DNA from 2 places in the Micromonospora sp. NPDC050276 genome. Region 1 is predicted to be linked to the other one. Evidence: riboswitches for the same ligand, from Rfam matches in the RefSeq annotation. Region 1 holds a riboswitch; the other holds the start of a gene.
What was found. Region 1 has a riboswitch for cobalamin ahead of ACIBF8_RS27385 (ribonucleoside-diphosphate reductase subunit alpha). Riboswitches for the same ligand answer to the same signal wherever they lie in the genome.

Region 1 (8,879 bases):
TTCCCCGGACGGGCGGGTGACGGCCACGGACTACCGGCCGTGAGCGCGGCACCGGTCGCCGAGGTCGACCTCGGTGACCTGGGTTTCGGCCGGGGCGCGCACCTGCTCGTGCAGCGCGCCCTGGCCGGGCTGCCGCCCGGCGGCCGGTTGGCGGTCTGCGGCCGCGACCCGGCGCTGCGCGTACACCTGCCCGCCTGGTGTCGTGGCCGGGGTCATCGGGTCGAGTGGCCGGATCGGGGCGACCGGAGCGAGCTGGTGGCGGTGGTGGTCCGAGGGTCGGCGGATGACGAGCGCTGGTACGGCGCGGAGCGGGCCGGGCCGGCTCTTCCGGTGGCGCTCAGCAGCCGGCCGCCGGCGCGGTGGGGGCTCGGCGCCCGGGGCGCGCTCCTGGAAGCCGGTGGTCCCGAGGCCCGATTCGACCTGGACGACCGCGACCTGGTCTGGGCCGACATCGCTCCCCACCTGTACGCGCAGGCCGCCGCGCGACAGTGGGACCCGCAGACCGCGGTGCCGTGGGACGACGCGTTCGCGCTGCCCGCTGACGTCGAGGCCGCGGTGGTACAGGTGATGACCTACCTGGTCGAGAACGAGCAGGCCGCCCTCGTCGTGCCGGCCCGGTTCGTGGGGCGCATCCATCCGCATTTTCGGGAGGTGGTGCAGCTTCTCGCCGTGCAGATGGCCGACGAGGCCCGGCACATGGAGGTCTTCAGCCGGCGGGCGCTGCTGCGGGGCGCCGAGTTGGGCACGTCATCCGCCGGCGGTCGGCAGTCGCTGTTCACGCTCGTCGGGGAGTCGGACTTCGCGTTGGCGTCGTTCCTGCTCTCCGTGCTCGGCGAGGGCAGCTTTGTCGATCTGCTCTGGTTCCTGCACGAGAACGCCCCGGACCCGGTGACGCGTCGGATCTGTTGGCTCGCCATGCAGGACGAACGCCGGCACGTGGTGTTCGGCATGGCACACCTGGAGCATCAGGCGCAACTGGATCCGCTGCTGCGGGACCGGCTGCGGGCGGCCATCCACCGTCGCCACCACGCGCTGGTCGACACCGCCGGTCTCAACGCGGACGTCTTCGACGCGCTGGTGGTGCTCGCGGCGGGTGGTTGGCATCCGGACGACGTGTCCGCCGGCTTCGACCGGGTGCAGGCTCTGCAACGCGCGATGGATCAGGGCCGTCAGCGCCGACTCGTCCGGCTGGGTTTCCGGTCTGACGAGGCGGCGGCGCTCTCCGCCCTGCACACCCGTAACTTCATGTAGCCGATCCCCGCGCACGGCACAGTGTGCGCGGGGATCGCGGTACGGCAGGTCAGCGAGCGCTGGTCACTGGCCGAGCAGGGTGCGGATCTGACGCGCGTAGCCGGCCACCGTGAAGTCCGGGCCGACGGAGTCCACCAGGACCAGGTCGTTGATGGTGTGGTCGACACGTAGCGACAGGATCGCCTGGTACTCGGGCGAGTTGTACCAGGTCTTGGCGGTCTCCGCGTCCGGGAACTCGATCAGCACGACCGAACCGGGCCAACTGCCCTCGAGGACCTGCACCTCGGCATCGATGACCAGCCACTTGGCGCCGTACGCCTCGGTCGTGGCCTGCACCTGCTCCAGGTAACGCAGGGACTCCTCGGTCGGCACTCCACCCGGAATACGCAGGTGATTGATCAGGTACGTGCTCATGTGTCACTCCTCGATGTAGGTACTGCTTCCCGGCCGAAGGCGTACGACCGGTCGTCTTGAATTGGGTAAACGCCGCGTCAAGTGGGACAACGCGGATTGTTACCGATGGAATCGTGCGCGGATCAGGTGAGGATCCGGGTCGTGGTGATCGTGAAGAACTCCCGAAGAGCGGCCGGGTCACCGGATGCCTTCGCCCGCGCTGCCGCGCCCTCGTAGCTGGAGACGACGAAGCCGGCGAGCTCAGTGGCGGGTTCGTCGCCGTGTATTTCACCAGCAGCCCGCGCTTGCTCGATCGCCGCGGCGAGAGCGGCGACCCAGCGACCGAAACCGGCGTCGACGGCGCCCCGCAACACATCGCTGTGCGCCGGGATTTCGGTGGCGAAGTTCCCGAGCAGGCAACCACGGTCTCCCATGGTGTCGCCGAGGCCGGTGATGTAGCGGAGGTGCCGGGTGATCCGCTCGAGAGGCGTGCCGCCCTGCTTCTCGTCGAGCATTTCCAGCCCCATCGCCGCGGAATATCTCGCCACCGAGTCGAGGGCGAGGTCTTCTTTGCTGGCGAAGTGGTTGTAGAACGTGCCCTTGGGCGCCCCGGCGGCGGCGACGATGTCCTGGACGCTCGTGCCGTTGTAACCGCGCAGATGGAATAGGTCCAACGCGGCGTCGGACAACCGCTGCCTGGTCCCGGCGGAGGCCGGCGACTTCGCTCGTGCCATGTCGTGGCGCTCCTCTCGATCAGGGGTTTGGCTGGCTGACACCCACCACGATATGACCGGTCGTCTCGGAATGCCAGTGATGTGACAACGGTCATTCCGCCGAGCGCCTGTCGCCCGGCCCCTCCGCCAGAACGTGTGTGGCCTGCGCCAGCCGTCGGTGAGGTGCCGGCCGCCCGCCCGGGCGGGCCGAGGCTCGTCAGATGATGACCGGGCTGCGACGTTCCAGCAGGACGACGTCGCGCCAGCGGTCGTGGTGGCGACCAACCCGCTCGCGTACGCCGATGACCCGGAAGCCGGCCCGCTGGTGGAGGGTGAGGCTCGCGGTGTTCTCCGGAAAGACCCCGGACTGGATGGTCCAGATGCCGGCGGTCTCGGTCGAGGTGATCAGCGCGTCCAGCAGCAGTCGTGCGACGCCCCGACCCTGGGCGGCCGGGTCCACGTAGACGGAGTGCTCGACCACACCGGCGTAGACCGCGCGGGCCGAGGTCGGCGAGACCGCGATCCAGCCGAGGATCTCCCCGTCGCGGTCGACGGCCACGAAGCGGTGCGCGGTCAGGCGCGCGGCGTCGAAGGCCGCCCAGGTCGGCGCGGTGATCTCGAAGCTGGCGTTGCCGGCGTCCAGACCGGCCTGGTAGATGGCCAGGACCCGATCGGCGTCGGCGTCGGTCATGGGTCGCACGGTGATGTCGCCCATCAGCAGCTTCCTTTCCGGGCGGGCCGGGCACCCGACGTGCATCGAATCAGCCGGTGCCCCTCAACGGATCGGAGCGTAGACCGCGCGCTCGCCGAGCTCCTCCTCGATGCGGATGAGCTGGTTGTACTTGGCCGTGCGGTCGGAGCGCGAGAGCGAGCCGGTTTTGATCTGACCGCATCCGACGCCGACGGCCAGGTCAGCGATGGTGGTGTCCTCGGTCTCCCCGGATCGGTGCGACATCACCACCCGGTACCCCGCCTTGTGCGCGGCGTCCACCGTCGCGAGAGTCTCGGTGAGCGTGCCGATCTGGTTGACCTTGACCAGGATCGCGTTGGCGTAACCGCCGTCGATCCCGTCGCGGAGCCGGTCGACGTCGGTGCAGAAGACGTCGTCACCGACCAACTGCACCCGCTCCCCCGCCATCGCCGTCAGCCGCTTCCAGCCGGCGATGTCGTCCTCGGCCATCGGGTCCTCGATCGAGCTGATCGGGTACCGGGAGACAAGGTCGAGCAGGTAGTCGACCCGCAGCGCGGGCGACATGACCCTCTACGAGCGGCTGACCCTGATCATCGCCGACGGCGAGATCGAACACGTCTTCCACCCGATCCCGGACCCGGCGTCGCACCCCCTGCACGTGATGCGGTGGCTCACCAAGCGACGCCAGGCCCCCGGGTCGGTTGCCGCCTAGAAGTCGTCGTCGAAGGCGACGGTGCCGGTCACCCCGACCTGGTACGCCGACACCCGCCGCTCGAAGAAATTGGACAGCTCCTGCACGTCCTGCAACTCCATGAAGGCGAACGGGTTGCTCGACCCGTAGTGCGCCGCGATGCCGAGCTGGGCGAGGCGGCGGTCGGCGACGTGCTGGAGATACTCCCGCATGTCGGCCAACGTCAGGCCGGGAACGCCGTGACCCAGCAGGTCCTCGGCGAACTGCACCTCACACTCGACCGCCTCGGTGAGCATCTGGCGGACCTGCTCGGCGAGGTCGTCGTCGAACAGGTCCGGCTCCTCGGCCCGGACGGTGTCCACGACGTCGAACGCGAACGCCATGTGCATGGACTCGTCGCGGAACACCCAGTTGGTGCCGGAGGCCAGGCCGTGCAGCAGGCCGCGGGAGCGCAGGAAGTAGACGTACGCGAACGCGCCGTAGAAGAACAACCCCTCGATGCAGGCGGCGAAGCAGATCAGGTTGAGCAGGAACGTCCGCCGGTCCGCTCGGGAGCGCAACTCCCGCAGGTCATTGAGGGAGTCGATCCAGCGGAAGCAGAACTCGGCCTTACGACGGATCGACGGGATGTTCTCGATGGCCGCGAAGGCCTCGAAGCGCTCGGTCTCGTCGGGCACGTACGTGTCGAGCAGGTTGAGATAGAACTGGACGTGCACGGCCTCCTCGAACAGCTGCCGGGACAGGTAGAGGCGACCCTCGGGGCTGTTGACGTGCTGGTAGAGGTTGAGCACCAGGTTGTTGGCCACGATCGTGTCGCCGGTGGCGAAGAAGGCCACCAGGCGGCTGACCAGGTGCCGCTCGGCCGGCGACAGCTTGGCCAGGTCGGCCAGGTCGGCGTGCAGGTCGACCTCCTCAACCGTCCAGGTGTTGCGGATCGCGTCGCGGAACCGGTCGAAGAAGTGCGGGTAGCGCATCGGACGGAGGGTGAGGTCCATCCCGGGGTCGAGCAGCATGTGCGTGGTCCTCGTGTCGGTGGTGGCGGCTGCGGAAGCCGCGGTGGTGACGTCGGCGGGGGTCACTGGCAGGCCTCGCACGACTCGGGGTTCTCCAACGAGCAGGCCAGCGCCTCCGCGTCGACGGCGACGGGTGCGACAGCGCTGACAGTGGCCTGCTGGATCCGGGTGGCGGGGCGCGAGCGCAGGTAGTAGGTGGTTTTCAGGCCGGCCTTCCAGGCGTACAGGTACATCGAGGAGAGCTTGCCGATGGTGGGCGAGGCCAGGAACAGGTTCAGCGACTGGGACTGGTCGATGAACGGCGCGCGGGCGGCCGCCAGGTCGATCAGCGCCCGCTGGGGCAGCTCCCAGGCGGTGCGGAACAACTCGCGTACGCCGGCCGGCAACTCGGCGATGTCCTGCACCGACCCCTCGGCCCGCTTGATCGCCGACCGAATCCGGTCGGTCCACAGACCGCGGGCCTTCAACTCGCGTACCAGAGCGGTGTTGACCTGGAGGAACTCTCCCGACAGCGTCTCGCGCTTGAACAGGTTGGACACCTGCGGCTCGATGCACTCGTAGCACCCGGCGATCGAGGCGATGGTCGCCGTCGGCGCCACCGCCACCAGCAGTGAGTTGCGCAGCCCGTACGCCTCGACCCGCGTGCGCAGCGCGTCCCACCGCGCGGTCTGCGTACCCTGGACACCCCACAGGTCGGGCTGCAGCTGGCCCCGCGCGGCCCGGGTCTGCGGGTACGCCGGGTGCGCCCCGAAGTCGCGCGCCAGGTCGGCGGACGTCTCCAGCGCGGTCAGGTACAGCTCCTCGCTGATCCGGGTGGACAGCTCCCGGGCGGCCGGCGAGTCGAACGGCAGCCGCAGCGCGAAGAAGACGTCCTGCAGGCCCATCAGCCCGAGCCCGACCGGCCGCCAGCGAGGGTTGCTCGCCGCCGCCTGCGCGGTCGGGTAGTAGTTGATGTCGATGACCCGGTCGAGGAAGGTCACCGCCGTCCGGACGGTGGCACGCAGCCGCTCCCAGTCGATGTCGCCGTCGGTGAGGTGGGCGGCGAGGTTCACCGAACCGAGGTTGCACACCGCGGTCTCGGCGTCGCTGGACACCTCGACGATCTCGGTGCAGAGGTTGGAGAGGTGCACGACGTTGCCCGGCTCGGCGGTCTGGTTGCAGAGTCGGTTGGCGGCGTCCTTGAAGGTCATCCACCCGTTGCCGGTCTGGGCGAGGGTCCGCATCATCTTCCCGTACAGCTCCCGCGCCGGGACCTGCCGCACATAGCGGCCCTGCGCCTCGGCCTCCCGGTACGCGGCGTCGAACCGCTCCCCCCACAGGTCGGGCAGCTCGGGCACCTCGTGCGGGTCGAACAGCGACCACACCTCGTCGGCCTCGACCCGGCGCATGAACTCGTCCGGGATCCAGTTGGCCAGGTTGAGGTTGTGGGTGCGCCGGGCGTCCTCGCCGGTGTTGTCCCGCAGTTGCAGGAACTCCTCGATGTCCGGGTGCCACGGCTCCAGGTAGACGCAGGCCGCGCCCTTGCGCCGGCCGCCCTGGTTGACAGCGGCGACGCTCGCGTCCAGCGTGCGCAGCCACGGCACGATCCCGTTGGACTGCCCGTTGGTGCCCCGGATCAGCGCTCCCCGGGAGCGGACCCGGGAGTACGCGATGCCGATGCCACCGGCGAACTTGGACAGGTTGGCGACCTGGGCGTACCGCTGGTAGATCGAGTCCAACTCGTCGAGCGGGGAGTCGACCAGGTAGCAGGAGGACATCTGGGTGTGCCGGGTACCCGAGTTGAACAACGTCGGTGAGCTGGGCAGATAGGCGAGGCTGGACATCAGCCGGTAGAAGTCGACGGCCTCGTCCGGCGTACGGGACAGGCCGCAGGCCACCCGCAGCAGCCAGTACTGCGGGGTCTCCAGGACCAGCCGGCTGGTCGGGTGGCGCAGCAGGTACCTGTCGTACACCGTGCGCAGGCCGAAGTATTCGAACCTCCGGTCGCCGTCCGGCGCGATGGCGTCATCGAGCGTCGTGGCGTGTGCGGCGACGAACGCGGCGGTGTCGGCACCGATCAGGCCCTCGGCGTGACCGACCCGGATCGCCGCGCTGAACGAGGTGATGCCCTGCCGACGCACCTCCTTGTCGACGTAGCCGGCCAGCAGCCGCGCGGCGAGACGTGAGTACTGCGGCTCCTCACCGATCATCTCGGCCGCGGTCTGGATGGACAGCCGGTCCAGCTCGGCGGTCGTCGCGCCGTCGTACAGGCCGCTGATCGTGCGGGTGGCCACCCGCATCGGGTCGACATCGGTCAGGTCGTCGGCCCACCGCTCGACCGCCCGGACGATCTTGTTCACGTCCACGGGTTCGGTGCCGCCGTCGCGCTTGCGGACCTGCATCGGCGTCCGCCGCAGGGTCGCGTCGCCGCTGGTCGGGACTACCTCGGTGACTGTCACCACTCGCTCCTCGGAGTTCGAGACCTGGTGGCCCGGACGCGAGGAGACAGACACCGGCGGACGCCACGCCCGCGCGGCGTGGGTCAGGTGGCGTCAGCCGTCCCACGCGGCCTCGGACCGCCGCCCACCCGGGTACGGGTACGCGGCGCGCTGGCAGGTCTTCGGACTCGTGGGCACGACCGGGCTCGCCGGTCTCCTATTGGCCGTCGCTTCCCAGGCCGATTGGTGGCCCAGTGCTGATGACGGCGGTCGTTCCCACTCACCGCTGCGGGACAGTCCCGGATTTCCACCGGGTTCCCTCTTGCCTCGACCGCGCCGGATGAGCGGCCGAACCAGCTGCGTTCGACACCATATATAGGGACGCAGCCGTTGTCACACCCCACATGTCGGTCTCGGGCGTGTCGGCGGGTGGTTGGTGATCACGATCACCAGGGGGATCGAGGACGCTCGACCCGGCCGTCGCGAGACCACGGAGGCGGGACTCCCCGGCGGGCGTGGACAGTGGACAAAGATGTGACGTATCGAGGCCTTCAACGCCGCATGCAGGGTTCATAAGCCGTCGTCAATGCCCCTCCGACACTGGCCGAACATCCAATCTTCGGCGTGCCCATCCCCGCGCAACCGGCCCGCCAATTGCCACGACGACCGGCAGGGTGAATACCGGCGGCGGGCCAAACATCATATGTCTGCGGGTGCGTGGTGATCGACATCGTTGACGGGCCGAAGCAGCCCTCCGTATACTCCCAGTGATCATCTGATCTTTGGTCGAGTCGGGCGAGGAGCGCATGCCGCAGATCACTGCTGTCACCGTGCAGGACGTTCGCTTTCCCACCTCCCTGACCGCCGACGGCTCCGACGCCATGAACAAGGACGGCGACTACTCGGCGGCCTACGTCGTCCTGCACACCGACGGCGTCGACAGCGAGGGCGCCCCGCTCGCGGGCCACGGCCTGACCTTCACCATCGGTCGCGGCAATGACATCGTCGTGGCGGCGGCGGTCCACCAGGCACAGCGCCTCGTCGGGCTGGACGTGGCGACGATGGCGGCGGACATGGGCGCGCTCTACCGCCTGCTGACCTCCGACTCGCAGCTGCGGTGGCTCGGTCCGGAGAAGGGTGTCGTCCACCTGTCCCTCGCCGCCGTGTTGAACGCGTCGTGGGACCTGGTCGCGCGGGCCGCCGACAAGCCGCTGTGGCGGCTGCTCGTCGACATGTCCCCGGAGCAGCTTGTCGACATCGCGGACCTGCGCTACCTCTCCGACGCGCTGACCCGGGACGAGGCGCTGGCCATCCTGCGCGCCAAGGAGAGCACGAAGGCCGACCGGCTCGCCGAGCTCGACCGGACCGGCTACCCCGCCTACACCACCTCGGCGGGCTGGCTCGGCTACGGCGACGACAAGCTGCGCCGGCTGTGCCAGGAGGCGGTGGACTCCGGCTACGGCTACGTCAAGCTCAAGGTGGGCGCCAACCTCGACGACGACATCCGGCGGTGTGGGATCGCGCGGGAGATCCTCGGGCCGCACCGCAACCTGATGATCGACGCCAACCAGGTGTGGGACGTCGATCAGGCCATCGAGTGGGTCAAGGCCCTCGCCCAGTTCACCCCACTGTGGATCGAGGAGCCGACCAGCCCCGACGACATCCTGGGCCACGCGGCCGTCCGCCGTGCCGTCGCTCCCATCGGCGTCG
Region 2 (8,879 bases), on a different contig from region 1:
GCGTCGGCGCGGGCGAGGTGGCGATGCTGACCCCGGCGAAGCGCAGCAGGCCGCCAACGGCGTCGGCAATGGCGGCACGGGTCGGCGGCAACACCGCCACGAGCAGGGCAACCAGCGCCGCCGCGACGAGCGGGCGCCACCGGCGCGCGGGCCTGTCGAGCCGTACGCGGACACGGGCCGTCACGTCCGGTGGCTCGGGCGTCTCCAGCCAAGCCGACAGGTCACGCAGTTCCCGTTCGAGGTCACCCATGCCGGACCTCCTCCCGGTCGAGCAGGCCGCGAAGTTTCGCCAGCGCCCGGGACGTACGCGACTTCACCGTGCCCCGGGGCCAGCCCAGAGCCGCCACCGTCTCCTCCTCGGTGAGATCGAGGAAGAACCGGCAGACGATCACCTCACGGTCCCGTACCGGCAGTTGCCGCAGTGCCTGCACCAGCGACGCCCGGCGCTCCCCGGCGAGGACCGCGCCGACCGCGTCGTCCTCGGCGACCTCGGACGCCGGATCCGCGGCCGCCGCCCGCAGCACGAGCCCGTCCCGCCGGCCCCGGGAACGGTGCAGGTTGCGGGTCTCGTTGGCGACGATCGCGAGCAGCCATGACCGGAAGGACGCGTCACCCCGGTAACGGGACAGCTTCCGGTACGCCTTCACGAACGCCTCCTGGATGACGTCCTCGGCGTCCGAGCCCGCGCCGAGCAGCACCGCCGTCCGGTACGCGGACGCGGTGTGCCGGGCGACCAGGAGGTTGTACGCCTCCAGGTCACCGGAGCGAGCGCGGGTGACGAGCGTCTCGTCGTCCAGGGGAGACCTCCGTCCGGATCACACTCATGACACCGCCCACCCGCCGCGGGTTCCACCCGGCGCGGGTCAGCTTGCTCCCATCCGGCGTGCAGCGTATTGCCAGGAATCGGTGCTGCACTGGAGGGCGTCGAGGAGAGGAGCGGGGCATGAGCTGGTTCAATCGTCGGTCACGGGGTGCCGAGGCGACCCCGACGAAGCTGGACCGGGAGGCGACCCGCGACGACCTCGCGGCGCTGGAGGCGTTCGTGGCCACTCGGCGGGGGGTGGAGTTCTACCTGGAGCCGGAGACGACCGCGACGGACACCACCGTGGTGGCGATCGCCCACGACGGCGAGTGGATCCGTCGCCGTACCGGAACGCCTCGCGCGGCGGGGGCCATCGCCCGCAAGCACGCCGTGCCGCTGTACGAGGCGGCGCGCACCGGCTACCCGGAGCGGATGCGGGCGTGGAACCGGTCCCACCCGGAGCGCCACGCCCGCTGAGGCTCGTCTGCTCAGGCGGCGGCGACGGCTGAGCGGGCCTGCTCGAGCGTCATCGGCTCGGCGTGGCTGGAGACGTACCAGTCGTAGGCGTCGTCGAGCAGTCGCCGGACCAGGTCGAGGTCGAGGCCGTCCTCGGGTCGCCGCAGGTGTGCCGGCGGCGGGTAGAAGCAGTCGCCCAGCAGCATGACGGTCGGGCGGCCTCGGCGCGCAGCAGCGACACGGCCGTCTCGTGCCCGACGATCTCCACCCCGGGCCAGGCGCAGGCGCCCCACACGTGGTCCCAGTGATGGTGGGTGTAGACCAGCCAGCGCGGCTCCGGTAGCCCGGCGGCGGCCAGCGCGGCCTGGATGTCACCGGCGTGCGCGGGGCTCTGCCCGGCGTCGATGATCACACTGCCGCGTTCGTCGGCGACGACTGCGACGCCGGCCTGGACCGCCTCCGGGTCCGGATCGCCCGGACAGAGCCAGACCCGGCCGGCCAGGTGGTGGAACTGCGGGGCGACCAAGGTGATCGACCTCCGAGATTGATCACGGACACTGGTGTGGCGATCGCTGATCCTATGTGAGGGTGTCGACCGGCATCGCGCTGCCGGATGATCGGCGCAGGTCAGAGTTCGTTCGGCCGTCCTTTGCTCTGCTTACCTGTGTGCACCAGGCACGGAGCGTCACTGGCGCCTACAGGTAAGCAGAGCAAAGGAGGGCTCGCATTGATTCGGGGCATTGCGACGTGCCGGTCGGAGGTCGCAACGATCGGCAAAACTCGATGAACGGCACCCGCCCGGCGGGGTTGGGCCTGCGTTGACCGGCGGCGCGGCGGTGTGGCAGCATTCGCGGCCTGACGGCAGTGAAGGAAGTCGGTGCGAATCCGACGCGGTCCCGCCACTGTCACCGGGGAGCGATCCCCCCTCGTGAGTCACGGCCGTGTGTCTGCGGTTGGAAGGCCGGGGGAGAGCGTCGATCCGGAAGCCAGGATACTTCGGCCGTCGGGACGTACCCCAGGGCGTGGACACCCGAGGAGGACCCGATGACGCACGGCGTCTCATTAATCGACGATCATCGTCGTATTGCGCTCCAGGCAGTGCGCTCCAAGGACACCGGCCACCGGCACCGCTGAGCTGACCGCCCGGCGCTGACCGGCCCCGACGCGTGCGTCGGTGTGCCGTCCACCCGGGCCGTCGTACCGGCTGAGGCCGTACCCACCCGCATCGTCCCGGTCGCCTCCATTGGGGCCTAGGGCGTCACTTTCCGGAGCCTGCCGTGCGCATCCTGCTGCTGTCCACCGCCGACACCGACCTGCTGGCCGCCCGCGCCAGCGGCGCCGACTACCGGTTGGCCAACCCCGCACGAGTCACCGCCGACGAGGTGCCTGCCCTCCTCGACGGGGTCGCCCTCGTCGTCGTACGCCTGCTCGGCGGTCGGCAGGCGTGGCCCGACGGCCTCGCCGCGGTGCTCGCCACCGGTGTGCCGACAGTCGTGCTCGGCGGCGAGGCGCTCCCCGACGCGGAGCTGATGGCCATCTCCACCGTGCCGTCCGGGGTCGTCACCCAGGCACTGGCGTATCTGGTCGAGGGCGGCCCGGACAACCTGGAGCAGCTGGCCCGGTTTCTTTCCGACACGGTGCTGCTCACCGGCGAGGGGTTCGCCCCGCCCGCGCCCACCCCGGCATACGGCGTGCACCGCGAGTACCCCACCAATCCGGAGCAGCCCACCGTGGGGATCGTCTTCTACCGGGCGCACGCCCTCGCTGGCAACACCGGGTTCGTCGACGTGTTGGCCGAGGCGGTGCGGACGGCCGGCGGCAACCCGCTGCCGATCTTCTGCGGCTCGCTGCGCGGGCTCGCCGCGGGCGCCGGTCCGTTCGAACTCTTCGCCCGCTGCGACGCGTTGCTGGTCACGGTGCTCGCGGCCGGCGGTGCGGTCGCCGCGGACGCCTCCGGTGGCGGCGACGAGGACGCCTGGGACGTCGGCGCCCTGGCCGCCCTGGAGGTGCCGATCATCCAGGCGCTCTGCCTCACCAGCACCCGAGCGCAGTGGGCCGGCAGCGACGCCGGGCTGTCCCCGTTGGACGCCGCCATGCAGGTGGCCATCCCCGAGTTCGACGGCCGGATCATCACCGTGCCGTTCTCGTTCAAGCAGATCGACTCCGACGGCCTCTCGGTCTACGCCGCCGACCCCGAGCGGGCCGCCCGGGTCGCCGGTATCGCGGTAGGCCACGCCCGGCTGCGGTACCTGCCCAACCCCGACAAGCGGATCGCCGTGGTCCTCAGCTCGTACCCCACCAAGCACTCCCGCGTCGGCAACGCCGTCGGGTTGGACACCCCGGTGTCGGCGGTCCGGTTGTTCGCCGCGCTGGCCGAGGACGGCTACGACCTGGGCGACGCGCCGCCGCCCACCGACGGGGACGCGTTGATCCACGCGCTGATCGCCGCCGGTGGTCACGACGTGGAGTGGCTCACCCCGGAGCAGTTGGCCGCCGCCGAGGCCCGGATACCGGGGCAGACCTACCGGCGCTGGTTCGACCAGGTCCCGACCGAACTGCGCCAGCGGATGCGGGAGCACTGGGGTGAGCCGCCCGGCGAGCTGTACACCGAGGGCGGCGACATCGTGCTCGCCGGGCTGCGCTTCGGCAACGTGGTGCTGCTGATCCAGCCGCCGCGCGGCTTCGGCGAGAACCCGATCGCCATCTACCACGACCCGGACCTGCCACCCAGCCACCACTACCTGGCCGCGTACCGCTGGTTGGCCGCGCCCGTCGCCGACGGCGGCTTCGGCGCGGACGCCGTGGTGCACCTGGGCAAGCACGGCACCCTGGAGTGGCTGCCCGGCAAGGGCCTCGGCCTGGCCGCCGACTGCGCGCCCGACGCGGTCCTCGGTGACCTGCCGCTGGTCTACCCGTTCATCGTCAACGACCCCGGCGAGGGCACCCAGGCCAAGCGGCGGGCGCACGCCGTGGTCATCGACCACCTCGTGCCGCCGATGGCCCGCGCCGAGACCTACGGCGACCTGGCCAAACTGGAGCAACTGCTGGACGAGTACGCCACCGTGCAGGCCCTCGACCCGGCCAAGGTGCCGACCGTACGGGCCCAGATCTGGGACCTGGTACGCGCCGCCGAACTGCACCACGACCTGCACGCCGAGGCGATGCCCGACGCGGACGACTTCGACGACTTCGTGCTGCACCTCGACGGGTACCTCTGCGAGGTCAAGGACGTACAGATCCGCGACGGGCTGCACATCCTCGCCGACGCGCCCACCGGCGAGCCACGGGTCAACCTGGTCCTCGCGGTGCTGCGCGCCCCGCAGATCTGGGGTGGCGCCCGTGCCCTGCCCGGCCTGCGGCAGGCCCTCGCCGTCGCGTACTCCCTCGACGAGCAGGAGCTGCTCGCGGCACCGGGACAACGACTGGCGCTGCCCCCAGCGCTCACCGACGTGGTGGACGGGCCGGCCGGCACCGCCGCCGACGCGATCGACCTCATCGAGGCCCTCGCCCGGCGGCTGGTCGTCGGCATGGAGACCCTGGACTGGGCTGTGGACACGGTCGACGACGTGGTCGCCGAGGTGACCGGTCAGCCGCTCCCGGACGTCGCGGCGGTCCTGCGCTTCGCCGCCACCGAGCTGGTGCCCCGACTGGACCGGACCACCGACGAGCTGACCCACACCCTCCGGGCGCTCGACGGGAGGTTCGTGCCGCCCGGCCCCTCCGGGTCACCCACCCGGGGCCTGGTCAACGTGCTGCCCACCGGCCGCAACTTCTACTCCGTCGACCCGAAGGCCATCCCCAGCCGCAACGCCTGGGACGTCGGGGTGGCCCTCGCCGACTCGCTGCTGGCCCGGCACCTCGCCGACACCGGCGCGTACCCCCGCTCGGTGGGGTTGACCGTGTGGGGCACCAGCGCCATGCGCACCCAGGGCGACGACATCGCCGAGGTGCTCGCGCTGCTGGGCTGCCGGCCGGTCTGGGACGACCGCTCCCGGCGCGTCACCGGCATCGAGGTGGTGCCGACCGCCGAGCTGGGCCGCCCCCGCGTCGACGTCACCGTGCGCATCTCCGGCTTCTTCCGCGACGCGTTCCCGCACGTCGTGGCCCTGCTCGACGACGCCGTCCGGCAGGTCGCCGCCCTGGACGAGCCGGCCGAGGAGAACTACCTGCGGGCGCACGTCGCCGCCGACCTCGCCGAGCACGGTGACGAGCGGCGGGCCACCGCCCGGATCTTCGGCTCCAAGCCCGGGGCGTACGGCGCGGGACTGCTGCCCCTGATCGACGCCCGGACCTGGCGCAGCGACGCCGACCTGGCCGAGGTGTACGCGGTGTGGGGCGGCTACGCGTACGGCCGAGGGCTGGACGGGCGGGAGGCACGCGCCGACATGGAACGCTCGTTCGCCCGGATCGCGGTGGCGGTGAAGAACCAGGACACCCGCGAACACGACATCGTCGACTCCGACGACTACTTCCAGTATCACGGCGGGATGGTGGCGATGGTCCGCCACCTCACCGGCACGTCACCGCAGGCGTACGTGGGTGACTCGGCGATGCCGCACGACGTGCGGACCCGCACGCTGGGCGAGGAGACCCGGCGGGTGTTCCGGGCCCGGGTGGTCAACCCGAAGTGGATCGCCGCGATGCGTCGGCACGGCTACAAGGGCGCGTTCGAGTTGGCCGCCACCGTGGACTACCTGTTCGGTTACGACGCCACCGCCGGCGTGGTCGACGACTGGATGTACGAGCACCTGGCCGCCGCGTACCTCTTCGACGAGACCACCCGGGAGTTCCTGGAGCGGTCCAACCCGTGGGCGTTGCGCGGCATCACCGAGCGGCTGCTGGAGGCCGCCGACCGAGGGCTGTGGGCCAAACCCGAGCCGGCCACCCTGGACCGGCTGCGCGACACGTACCTGGCCAGCGAGGGTGACCTGGAGGACCGGGCATGACCGAGACCGTCGCCACGTATCCGTTCAGTGCCGTGCTCGGCATGGCCGACATGCGGTTGGCGCTGCTGCTCAACGCGGTCTCCCCGGCGATCGGCGGGGTGCTGGTCCGGGGCGAGAAGGGCACCGCCAAGTCCACCGCCGTCCGGGCCCTCGCCGCGCTGCTGCCCCCGGTGCGCCGGGTGGCCGGCTGCCGCTTCGGCTGTGACCCGGCCGAGCCCGACCCGGCCTGCCCGGACGGCCCGCACCCGGCCGACGTCGCCGCCGAGACCCGCCCGGCCCGCCTCGTCGAGCTGCCAGTCGGCGCCGCCGAGGACCGGGTGGTCGGCGCACTGGACCTGGAGAAGGCGATCGGCGAGGGGGTCCGCGCCTTCGAGCCGGGCCTGCTCGCCGCCGCGCACCGGGGGGTGCTCTACGTCGACGAGGTCAACCTGCTGCACGACCACCTCGTCGACCTGCTGCTGGACGCGGCGGCGATGGGCCGCAGCCACGTCGAGCGGGAGGGTGTCTCGGTCAGCCACGCGGCCCGGTTCCTGCTGGTCGGCACGATGAACCCGGAGGAGGGTGAGCTGCGCCCGCAGCTACTCGACCGGTTCGGGCTCACCGTGGAGGTGGGCGCCAGCCGGGACCCGGAGGTCCGGGTCGAGGTGGTCCGCCGCCGGCTCGCCGCCGACGCCGACCCGATCGGCTTCGCCGCCCGCTGGGCCGACGCCGACGCGCAGATCGCCGCGCAGGTGGCCGCCGCCCGCCGCCGGCTTCCCGGAGTACGACTACCGGACGCCGCGTTGCGGCAGATCGCCGAGGTGTGTGCGGCGTTCGACGTGGACGGGATGCGCGCCGACATCGTGACCGCCCGTACCGCCCTCGCCCACGCCGCCTGGCACGGCCGGGACCGGGTCACCATCGACGACGTCCGGGTGGCCGCCCGGCTGGCCCTGCCGCACCGCCGCCGGCGCGACCCGTTCGACACCCCGGGGTTGGACGAGAAGCACCTCGACGAGGCGTTGCAACGCGCCCAGGACGCCCACCCCGACGACCCGGACGACGACGGTCCACCCGACGGTGGTCCCGGCGGGCCAGGCCCCGACGGCGGCGGCCCGAGCGGTGGCTCCGGTGGGCACGGCCTCGACGGGGACGGGCCGGACGCGCGGGACCTCGACGACAGCGACGGCGGCGGCCCGGGCGACGGGGACGGTCGTGGTCGTGGCCGGGACCGGCGCGGCTCCGACGGCGCTCGGGACGCGCGTGCCACCGCTGCCGCGGACGGGGGCTCCGGCGGGGAGCCAACCGCCAACGCCGGCGCGGACGAGCCCGGCGGCTGGCCGGAGGACGACAGCCGGGGCGGGCGCCGCCAGCGGGCCGAGGGTGGCGGACCGAACGGCAGAGCTGCCGGCGATGCCCAGGGCCGGGCCGGCGATCAGCCGGTGGCCGTACCCCGGGGTGGGTTGACGGCACGGATGCTCACCGCGCCCGGCGTGGGTGACGGGGTGCCGGGCCGACGGTCGCGGGCCCGCACCGGGCGGGGCCGCACCACCGGCGCCCGGATGCCGGCGGGCCGGGTCGGCGCGCTGCACCTGCCGGCCACCATCCGTGCCGCCGCGCCACACCAGGCGGCCCGGGGGCGGCTCACCGGCCCGCTCCGGCTGCGCCGCGACGACGTCCGCGAGGCGGTTCGCGAGGGGCGCGAGGGCAACCTGGTGCTGTTCGTGGTGGACGCCAGCGGCTCGATGGGCGCCCGGCAGCGGATGGCCACCGTGAAGGACGCGGTGCTCGCCCTGCTCACCGACGCGTACCAGCGGCGCGACAAGGTCGCGGTGATCGCGTTCCGGGGTGCCGGCGCCCGGACCCTGCTGCCGGCGACCTCGTCGGTGCTGGCCGCCTCGACCCGGCTGGCCGAGCTGCCGACCGGTGGGCGTACGCCGCTGGCCGAGGGGCTGCTCGCGGCCGCCGACCTGCTGCGGGTGGAGCGCCTGCGTGACCCGAAGCGCCGCCCGCTGGTCCTCATCGTGACCGACGGCCGCGCCACCGCCGGCACCCGCCCGCTGGACCGGGCCGCGGCAGCGGCAGCCGTCCTGGCGGCCACCGGCGCCCCCTGCGTCGTCGTCGACTGCGAGACCGGCCCCGTCCGCCTCCACCTAGCCACCCGCCTGGCAACCCAACTAGGTGCCCCAAGAACCCCCCTAGAGTCCCTAACCCACCCCCACCCCCACCGCCGCGATCTTGCACTTCCTGTCGCGGCATAACGGGGCGAAGTGCGTATATGACCAGCAGAAACTGCAAGATCGCGGGACACACGGACGCGGGATGGGGGATGGGCTGATGCCGCAGGGACAACCGAGCATGGTGCCTGCCGACGGGTTGACGACCCGGCAGCGGCGGCACCGGCCACTGCTGATGGTCCACACCGGACAGATGAAGGGGAAGTCGACGGCGGCCTTCGGGTTGGCGTTGCGGGCCTGGACGGCCGGTCTACCGGTCGGGGTGTTCCAGTTCGTCAAGAGCGCCAAGTGGCGGGTGGGGGAGGAGACCGCCTTCCGGGCGCTCGGCGACGTGCACGAGCGCACCGGTCAGGGCGCGCCGGTGGCCTGGCACAAGATGGGCGAGGGCTGGTCGTGGATCCAGCGCGGCGGGGAGGCCGACCACGCCGCCGACGCCCTGGAGGGCTGGCGGCAGATCCA

Region 2: it holds a riboswitch for cobalamin, as region 1 does, so the genes downstream of both, cobN (cobaltochelatase subunit CobN) here and ACIBF8_RS27385 (ribonucleoside-diphosphate reductase subunit alpha) in region 1, are expected to answer to the same signal.

Annotation. Positions count from the first base shown of each region.
Region 1 covers NZ_JBITJA010000016.1:46,236-55,114, forward strand. Annotated here, with positions in the region: gene ACIBF8_RS27345 (phosphate/phosphite/phosphonate ABC transporter substrate-binding protein) at 1-43, shown strand, start outside; gene ACIBF8_RS27350 (ferritin-like domain-containing protein) at 40-1,251, shown strand; gene ACIBF8_RS27355 (DUF1330 domain-containing protein) at 1,315-1,665, opposite strand; gene ACIBF8_RS27360 (TetR/AcrR family transcriptional regulator) at 1,788-2,378, opposite strand; gene ACIBF8_RS27365 (GNAT family N-acetyltransferase) at 2,575-3,072, opposite strand; partial or broken gene ACIBF8_RS27370 (enolase C-terminal domain-like protein) at 3,133-3,609, opposite strand; gene ACIBF8_RS27375 (hypothetical protein) at 3,611-3,760, shown strand; gene ACIBF8_RS27380 (ribonucleotide-diphosphate reductase subunit beta) at 3,757-4,752, opposite strand; gene ACIBF8_RS27385 (ribonucleoside-diphosphate reductase subunit alpha) at 4,815-7,133, opposite strand; cobalamin riboswitch at 7,325-7,542, opposite strand; gene ACIBF8_RS27390 (enolase C-terminal domain-like protein) at 7,976-8,879, shown strand, end outside.
Region 2 covers NZ_JBITJA010000004.1:151,612-160,490, reverse strand. Annotated here, with positions in the region: gene ACIBF8_RS09645 (hypothetical protein) at 1-250, opposite strand, end outside; gene ACIBF8_RS09640 (RNA polymerase sigma factor) at 243-698, opposite strand; gene ACIBF8_RS09635 (hypothetical protein) at 944-1,279, shown strand; gene ACIBF8_RS09630 (MBL fold metallo-hydrolase) at 1,329-1,784, opposite strand; cobalamin riboswitch at 2,126-2,255, shown strand; gene cobN (cobaltochelatase subunit CobN) at 2,536-6,204, shown strand; partial or broken gene ACIBF8_RS09620 (VWA domain-containing protein) at 6,216-8,444, shown strand; gene cobO (cob(I)yrinic acid a,c-diamide adenosyltransferase) at 8,521-8,879, shown strand, end outside.